2 regions of the Leuconostoc carnosum genome follow, and region 1 is predicted to be linked to the other one. Evidence: predicted binding sites of a transcription regulator. Region 1 holds the regulator's gene; the other holds the start of a gene.

Region 1 (4,764 bases):
GTGTTGTGACGCATGATACTGACAACGCACGTTTAGCGCTGTATAGTCACGGACAACAATTACATGCTGGCGATATGATTGGTACAATTAGCGCCAAAAATAGCAATGCAACAGTTTATGTTATTTTTGAAGAAAATGTGATACCGCGAGTACGATATGGTGCAGTATATGCCGGACAAAATGTTTGGCAAAATCAAGAGGTTGTTAATGAATCCAAGTAATATAATTGATGGTATCATTGTCATTGATAAACCGAAAGGTGTGACATCATTTGATGTTGTAGCCAAAGTACGTCGAGCAATTGGCCAACGAAGAGTTGGACATGCAGGCACATTAGATCCAAATGTTGATGGTGTTTTAGTGGTTGCATTAGGCAAGGCAACTAAATTAATTGATGAGCTACAAACTCGTCCAAAGCGTTATATTGGTGAAATCACGTTGGGTTTTGCAACGGAATCGGAAGATTTGGACGGCGAGGTGGTTGAAGAGACAACCATCACAACACCATTTTCCAATCGGGTGATTGATGAAGCTATTGCAGAGCTGCAAGGACATATTAAACAGACACCGCCCATGTTTTCAGCGGTAAAAGTAAATGGTAAGCGATTATATGAATATGCACGTGCTGGAGAAAGCGTTGATCGGCCAATTCGTGATGCCATTATTTATAATTTTAAACGGACATCTGATGTGATCTATGTAGATCAACGCCAGCTATTTAACTTTGAAGCTACTGTATCAAAAGGGACATATATTCGTACGCTTGCTGTTGATGTTGGTAAGAAAATAGGCGTTCCGGCGACAATGACTAGTTTAACGCGCACAATGGGCAGTGGTATTACTCAAGAAGACGCTATAACCTTGGAATCGTTAAAAACATTATCACGTGAAGAACTATTGCAACATATTATATCCATTCAAGATATACTCACATGGCCAATAAAATCATTGTCTGATGACGAATGGTTTGCGGTTAAAAATGGTCAGAAGATTAGCCAATGGGAACCTAGTAATGATTATTTGCAACTTGTTTATCATGGTGAACTTAAGGCAGTATATGCTTATGATAGGGAACAAAATGTGTGGCGCTCTCGCTACGTATTTACGAATGAATAAAAATGACTAAAATCGTTAAATTACATTATCCAATTAAAAATTTTCAAAAGCCGGTTCGACAAGTTGTTGCAATGGGTTTTTTTGACGGTGTTCATCGTGGACATCAGGCTGTTATTCAACGCGCAAAGACTACAGCTAATCAATTGGGCGTGCCTCTAGCCGTACTGACATATGACCCACATCCAGTAGTTGTCTTTAAAACTTTGACTGAACCCTTACGTTATTTAACGACGCTATCTCAAAAAGCAGCTTTGCTTACGGAACTTGGTGTCGATACTATGTATGTTATGCAATTTACATCTCAATTAGCACAATTATCCCCACAGACGTTTGTAGATGACGTTGTGATGCGCCTTAACCCAATCATTGTTGTTGCTGGATTTGATCATTTATATGGCGGTAATCCAGATATATCTAATATGGATCGTTTATCTGACTATGCTCAGCAGAGATTTGATGTGGTTCAAGTGCCGGAGTTTACTGACAGTAATCAAAAAATTGGTTCAACGATGATTCGTTGTGCCTTAGAACAACATGATGTTGATAAAGCTAACCGACAATTAGGACGTATTTATACAACGACTGGTCTGATAGTTCATGGGGAAGCGCGTGGTAGAGAGTTAGGTTTCCCCACTATCAATGTCAAAACGCCTGAATTAGAGTGGTTACCTGGCATAGGTATCTATGCCGTAAAGGTAAAAATTTCAGATACTTGGTATATGGGTATGGCCAGTATCGGACGTAATATTACTTTCGGTGACGAACATCCAATTACTGTAGAAATTAATATATTAGATTTTAAACAAGATATTTATGGTGAAGAAGTAGTGATTGCTTGGCATCATTATCTTCGTGGTGAAGTTAAGTTTATTGGCATTGATGGTTTAATTGAACAACTGAAACAGGACGAAATAGCGACACGTCAATATTTTAAAAGCACGCAACAATGATTGAGTGCTTTTTTATTTAGCACTCATATAAAAAGAGTGCTAAAAAGGGTTGCGTTATTTTGAAAAAGGTGTATCATAATAACTGTTAGCAGTTAGATGCAAAGAGTGCTAATATAAATGGAGGTGATGGTATGCTAACAGCACGGCAAAAGTTGATTTTAAATGCCATCATCTATGAGTATACGCAGACGGCGCATGCAGTTGGGTCAAAGAGTCTACAAGAACAACTAGATATTAAAGTTAGTTCGGCAACCATTCGTAACGAGATGGCAGCATTAGAATCTGAGATGCTTATCAAAAAACTGCATACTTCAGCTGGACGTGTACCGTCACGATCAGGTTATCGATACTATTTAGATAATTTAATGTTGGCACGTCATGCAACACAGCAAGATGTTGTGATGGTCATGCAGTCGTTTCGCGGTAACTTCCATGAAATTGATGATTTACTTGATGAATCAGCCAGAACGTTATCTGATTTTACTGGCGCGACAGCTTTAATTTTAAAGCCAAAGCGTTCCGGGGTTAAAGTATCAGGTTTTCGTTTAGTGCCATTAGAAAACCAGCAGTTGATCGCGGTATTGGTGACCAATGATGGTAAAGTTACGAGTCAGACTTTCAAGTTACCACGTGAACTCGCTGTGGCATCTTTAGATGGTATGGTGAAATACATTAATGATCAGATGACAGGGCAGCCTGTATTGGAAGTTTTACGAATGATGCAATCAGATGAGCTGCCGACGCAAATGAGTCGTGTGATTGAAACACCTGCAGCTTTTTTACAACTGTTTGGTGATGTGCTGGCACGATCAATTGGTGATAATGTGCATATTGGTGGTCGGTTGAATGTTTTGGACTTTAGTGATGACGATGTCGAAACGAAAGATTTGAAGCGTTTGTTAGAGTTTTTAACATCGGCTTCCGGCATACGCAGAGTTTCACCGACTTACGGACGACGCGTTACAGTAAAAATTGGCTCTGAGATTGGGGAACCATTACTCAAACCGTTTAGCTTAATGACAAGAGCATTTACCGTCCCTAATCAAGGTGAGGGGATCATTGCTTTGCTCGGACCAATTCGCATGCCATATGCGCATCATACATTGCTTATGGATGCTTTTGGTGAAGCATTGAGTCAGAAAATGATTGAATATACATAAATTAGGAGGTCACTTACGTGGCAGATAAAAGTCAAGAAGAAATAAAAGATGAAGCAGTTGTTAATGAAGATGTGGTCATCGAGGAAAATGAATCAGACGTTGATGCATTAAAAGAAGACGTTGATCCGCAAGAACAAAAAATTAATGAGTTGACATTAAAAATATCAGAATTAGAAGACAAGCTACTCCGTTCACAAGCTGAAATACAAAATATTCAGCAACGCAATGCGCGTGAGTTACAAAGCATGCGTAAATATGAGGGACAGAAGTTGGCTACTGCAGTATTGCCAGCCGTAGATAACTTAGAACGTGCTTTACAAGTCGAAGCAGACGATGCTGTTACTAAGCAAATTAAAACTGGTGTTGAAATGACACTTAAAACTTTGGTTCAAGCGTTAACAGATAATGGTATTTCTGAAACAGGTCAAGTTGGGGAAACATTTGATCCAACAAAGCATCAAGCCATTCAAAGTGTTGAAACAGATGAAGTTGAATCAGATGCTATTGCCTCTGTCTTGCAAAAGGGTTATATCCTGCAAGATCGTGTTCTCCGTCCTGCAATGGTTGCGGTAGCAAAGTAAATCAACGTCAGCATATCATTAATAATCATGGTGATTCAGCGCAACGCACTACACCTTAAAAAGCTTAAACTCGATTAAAAAAGTAAAGGAAGAATATATTCATGTCAAAGATTATCGGTATTGATTTAGGAACAACGAACTCAGCAGTTGCTGTCCTTGAGGGTGGCGAACCAAAGATTATCACAAACCCAGATGGTGGTCGTACAACACCATCAGTTGTGTCATTTAAAAATGGCGAAAACCAAGTTGGAGATGTGGCTAAACGACAAGCGATTACCAACCCAGATACAATTATTTCTATCAAGTCACACATGGGTGAAGCAGGATATAAGGTTAGTGCTGGTGGTAAAGATTACCAACCACAAGAAATTTCAGCAATGATTTTGCAATACATTAAAGGTTATGCTGAAGATTATTTAGGTGAAAAGGTTGAAAAGGCTGTTATTACAGTACCAGCTTACTTTAACGATGCACAACGTCAAGCTACTAAAGATGCCGGTAAGATTGCTGGTTTGGAAGTAGAACGTATTATTAACGAACCAACCGCTGCTGCTTTGGCATATGGTTTGGACAAGTTAGACAAAGATGAAAAAATCTTGGTTTATGATTTAGGTGGTGGAACATTTGATGTTTCTATACTTGAATTAGGGGACGGTGTCTTTGAAGTTTTGTCAACAAATGGTGACACACACTTGGGTGGTGACGATTTTGATGATAAGATTATTGACTTCTTGGCTGAACAATTCAAATCAGAAAATGGTGTTGATTTGAAAGATGATAAGTTGGCATTGCAACGTTTGAAGGATGCTGCTGAGTCAGCAAAGAAGACTTTGTCTTCAGCCAATGAAGCACAAATTGATTTGCCATTTATTGCTTCAGGTGAACAAGGACCATTGCATTTACAAACATCATTGTCACGTGCAAAGTTCAATGAATTAACTGCTGAATTGATTAAGC
Region 2 (4,764 bases), 350 kb from region 1:
TGGTATGTTTATCTTAGCAGTCCTAGTTGAGCGTTGGGTTTCAATTAAGTTTGCCGTTGAATTACCGGCTAAAAGGTTAGCCGAAGGCGCTTATATTAAGTTTCCTAATGGCTCAGTGACTGGTGGTAAATTACAACAAATTTTAGGTGACCAAGCTTCTGGATTGTCTTTGACAAGAATGGAACCTAATACATTGCAAGCTAACTTAGACAGTTTGATTCCTGGTTTAATGGGATTGTTGCTGACATTCTTGGCTATGTGGTTGCTTAAGAAAAATGTATCACCTATTGTAATGATTATTGGTATCTTTATTTTTGGAATTCTTATGCGTGTGCTACACATTATGTAATATAATAATTATATGGGAAAAAAGCGCCCGTCTGAATAGACGAGCGCCTTTGTACATAGAAAACAACATACTCATTTCTGCCATTAAGTGATGAGTGAAAGGTGGGGAGTAAGGTATGGTACAATCACTTAATAGCAGTGTTGAATTAACAACCCAAGGTATTTCATTTTTGGGAATTGGCGCTCGATATGGTAAATTTCTGATTGGCGATAAGGCATTTGAATTTTTTAATGATAATAATGTGTCTGATTACATTCAAATTCCTTGGGCAAATGTTAATATTGTTTATGTTAACGTTTCAAATAAAAAAATAGGTCGTCGTTTTCGTGTTGTGACAGATCGAGGTAATTTTGATTTTTCTGCCAAAGCAGCAGGAAAAATCTTAAAAACTATGCGTGAACATATCGGGGATGATAAAATCTTGAGAAATCCAACAATTTGGCAACGTGTCAAAGCAATTTTTTCTAAGAAACGAAAGATGGGTAGTTAATGAAGTATTTACAAAGGCATCAAGTTTTACGTTATTTGACCATCGTTGCAGCCCTGGAATTAGTAGCGGTAAGTATTAACTTCTTTTATGCACCAGCTAAAGTAGCTGCAGGTGGCGCAACAGGATTGGCAATTTTAACCAATCAATTATTTGGCTTTGATCGTGCAATTGTTGTTTTAGTTGTGAATGTCTTGATGATTATTTTGGCAGCTGTTTTTTTGGATCGTGGGACGACAGCACGCATCGCTTTTGGTAGTTTCGTGTTACCTATACTATTAAAAATAACACCAAGTGGCCAAGTATTAACTGATCGCACATTTGCAGTCTTAGTGGGGGGGACAATTTTTGCCGTTGGTTTAGCTTTACTATATCGCGTTGATGCCTCGAGTGGTGGTACGGCAGTACCACCAATGATTTTAAAAAAATATTTTCGAATTGCACCGGCATTTTCGTTACTTGTCATTGACACTGTTGTCTCATTGGGAAACATAGCGACTGGCGGCATTGAACCACTTTTGTTGGCCTTATTCTCATTAATGATTACAGCTGTTATTATGAATTATATTGAGACAGGGTTAGATCGACGCAAAATGGTGTATATCACAAGTAATAACAATATTGAGGGCATTAAAAACTATCTTTCTCATAATGAAACGAGTTTTACTTCGCTAGATGTGCGGGGTGGATATACTGGTGATGGTCGTGAAATGCTGATGGTTATTTTAGACAATCAAGATTACAATCACCTTTTACGTGGGGTGCATTTAGTTGATCCGCAAGCCTTTATGATAGCTTATGATATTAGTGAGGCTCATGGTGGTACCTTTATTTAATTGAATATAAAAGCACGAGTAAATCTTCAATTATCAGTAAGATTCGCGAGCAAATGACGCATTGCAGGTGCGTCTTTTTTTATTGACAATAAAAGGTAAAGTGATATACTTAAAGGTGTAGTTAGCACTCAATATAAAAGAGTGCTAAAATCAAAATCAAATCGGAGGTATTGTCTCATGTTGAAGCCATTAGGTGATCGTGTGATTATTGAAGTAACAGAAGCTGCGGAACAAACAGTTGGTGGTATTGTGTTAGCAAGTAATGCTAAGGACAAGCCTGTAACAGGTAAAGTTGTTGCTGTGGGCACAGGTTACGTGTTAAATGATGGTAAAATCCGTGAACTATCAATTGAAGTTGGTGATGAAGTTTTGTTTGATAAGTATGCAGGTCAAGAAGTATCATTTGAAGGAACTGATTATTTAGCGCTTCATGAAAAAGATGTTGTAGCAGTGGTTGAATAAATAATTAATCAATTTTGTGTTTTAAAAAGAATGATAGATGAATATTAATTATCTATCATGATATAAAAATTAAGCATACTAAAGAGGTATTTTACAAATGGCTAAGGAATTAAAGTTTTCAGAAGATGCACGTTCAAAGATGAAGGCAGGTGTCGATAAATTAGCTGACACAGTTAAGACAACGATTGGTCCTAAGGGGCGTAATGTTGTTTTGGAACAATCTTATGGTGCACCAACAATTACTAATGATGGTGTGACAATTGCTAAGGCAATTGAATTAGAAGATCATTTTGAAAATATGGGGGCAAAGTTAGTAGCTGAAGTTGCTTCAAAGACTAATGATATTGCTGGTGATGGAACGACAACGGCTACGGTTTTGGCACAAGCTATTGTTTCAGAAGGCTTGAAGAATGTGACTGCCGGTGCTAACCCAGTTGGTATTCGTACAGGAATTGAAAAAGCAACGGCTGCTGCTGTAGCTAAGTTGCATGAACTATCACATACAGTAAATACCAAGGCTGAAATCGCTCAAATTGCTTCTATTTCTGCTGCTAATGAAGAAGTTGGTCAATTGATTGCTGAGGCAATGGACAAAGTTGGTAATGATGGTGTGATTACCATTGAAGAGTCAAAGGGTATTGAAACAACGTTGGATGTTGTTGAGGGTATGCAATTCGATCGTGGTTATATGTCACAATACATGGTGACTGATAATGACAAGATGGAAGCTAACTTGGACAATCCTTACATTTTGATTACTGATAAGAAGATTGGTAACATTCAAGATATTTTACCTGTTTTGCAAAGCGTTGTTGAACAAGGTCGTGCATTGTTGATTATCGCTGATGACATTACTGGTGAGGCTTTGCCAACATTAGTTTTGAACAAAATGCGTGGTACATTTAATGTTGTTGCTGTTAAGGCACCAGGGTTTGGTGACCGTCGTAAAGCACAATTAGAAGACATTGCTATTTTGACAGGTGGTACAGTAATTACCGAAGACCTTGGTTTGAATTTGAAGGATGTTACAATTGAACAGCTTGGCCAAGCTTCAAAGGTTAACATTACAAAAGATAACACAACTATTGTTGAGGGTTCTGGCGACAAAGGTGCTGTTACTGCACGTGTTGATACAATTAAGCAACAAATTGCTGAAACAACTTCTGACTTTGATCGTGAAAAGTTGCAAGAACGTTTGGCTAAGTTGGCCGGTGGTGTGGCTGTCGTTAATGTTGGTGCTGCAACTGAAACTGAGTTAAAGGAACGCAAGTATCGTATTGAAGACGCCTTGAATGCCACACGTGCTGCTGTTGAAGAAGGTTTCGTTTCTGGTGGTGGTACGGCATTGGTTAATGTTATTTCAGCTGTTGAAGCCTTGTCAGAAACAGGTGACGTACAAACAGGTATCAATACTGTCATTAAAGCCTTAGAATCACCTGTTCGTCAAATCGCTGAAAATGCTGGTTTGGAAGGTTCTGTGATTGTTAACAAGTTGAAGGAACAAGAAGTAGGTGTTGGGTACAATGTTGCCACGGGTGAATGGGTAGATATGATTGCTGCTGGTATTGTTGACCCAACAAAGGTCACACGTTCAGCGCTTCAAAATGCTGCTTCAGTTTCAGCTTTGTTACTAACAACAGAAGCTGTAGTTGCAGAATTGCCTAAGGACGAAGCTGCGCCAGCTATGCCACAAGGTGGTATGCCAGGTATGATGTAAGCAGAATTAAAATAATTAATATCGTGTTTCAAAAAACCTCAATCCGAGGTTTTTTATTTTGAGATAAAAGGTCTAGCAGACAGAGTTGCTAGGCCTTTTAAAATAAACTATACTATTAGCAATATCTATATAAAATTATTTTGGAGAATTTATGATTATTTATTACTCGCTTTCCGGGCACACTAAAGCAGTTGCAACACAAATTTCTGAAAAAACAGGTGACCGTCTTTATGAAATTGAATTAGATAAACCGTATAAAAACAATCCACTGATGATGGTACGTTTTACGAAAGAAAAAATGACTGGCGTGATACCCATGGTAAAGAAAATTGATATGATTGATGACATCATTTATCTGGGCTATCCTATTTGGGGGAAGGACATGTCATTGGCTATGCAAGGATTTTTGAAGGCCAATGACTTATCTGGTAAAACCATTAAACCTTTTATTACTAGTGACACCAGTGAGCTGGAAATAAGTTTAAGCACATTAAAAAAATTAGCACCGCATGCAAGCATTGATGCTAATTTTAAACCAGAAAATATTGAGTAAGCGACTGTTATATTTTTACTATCTAAATTATTAAGCCAATGCACCCATTGGATCCCAAGGTGCCAGTAATTTTGGTTGATTATTATCGTAAATGTCAACTAATTCATCACTTAAGTACGACTTGTTAACAACAATTTGATAAGCGAATTCACTCATCCATTCATCTGACATGGTGAAGTAACCATCTTTACCAGCCTTTTCACCCCATGAATTTTCAACTTTCCATTTTGTGGGTTGCTCATTTTCGTTTAAATCAACGCCAGTCAAAACCATGGCATGAGTCATGAGACTATCACCATAATCTAAACGTTGTGCTTTAGTCATTTTGGAATTGACTTGGAATAAGTCATCAGTTGAGAA

The links. Region 1 encodes HrcA, which represses chaperone genes, less so after heat shock. Its sites were predicted from a motif close to TTAGCACTCNNNNNNNNNGAGTGCTAA; they were not measured.
Region 2: a site for HrcA is predicted at 1,794-1,820, ahead of groES (co-chaperone GroES). Genes of this name have one in related genera too.

What each region holds. Positions count from the first base shown of each region.
Region 1 is NZ_CP042374.1:320,608-325,371, reverse strand. It holds gene FGL89_RS01545 (PTS sugar transporter subunit IIA) at 1-221, shown strand, start outside; gene truB (tRNA pseudouridine(55) synthase TruB) at 208-1,116, shown strand; gene ribF (riboflavin biosynthesis protein RibF) at 1,119-2,066, shown strand; gene hrcA (heat-inducible transcriptional repressor HrcA) at 2,198-3,226, shown strand; gene grpE (nucleotide exchange factor GrpE) at 3,268-3,807, shown strand; gene dnaK (molecular chaperone DnaK) at 3,909-4,764, shown strand, end outside.
Region 2 is NZ_CP042374.1:667,168-671,931, reverse strand. It holds gene FGL89_RS03210 (PTS system mannose/fructose/sorbose family transporter subunit IID) at 1-349, shown strand, start outside; gene FGL89_RS03205 (DUF956 family protein) at 465-839, shown strand; gene FGL89_RS03200 (YitT family protein) at 839-1,672, shown strand; gene groES (co-chaperone GroES) at 1,850-2,134, shown strand; gene groL (chaperonin GroEL) at 2,232-3,851, shown strand; gene FGL89_RS03185 (flavodoxin) at 4,003-4,404, shown strand; gene FGL89_RS03180 (C1 family peptidase) at 4,435-4,764, opposite strand, start outside.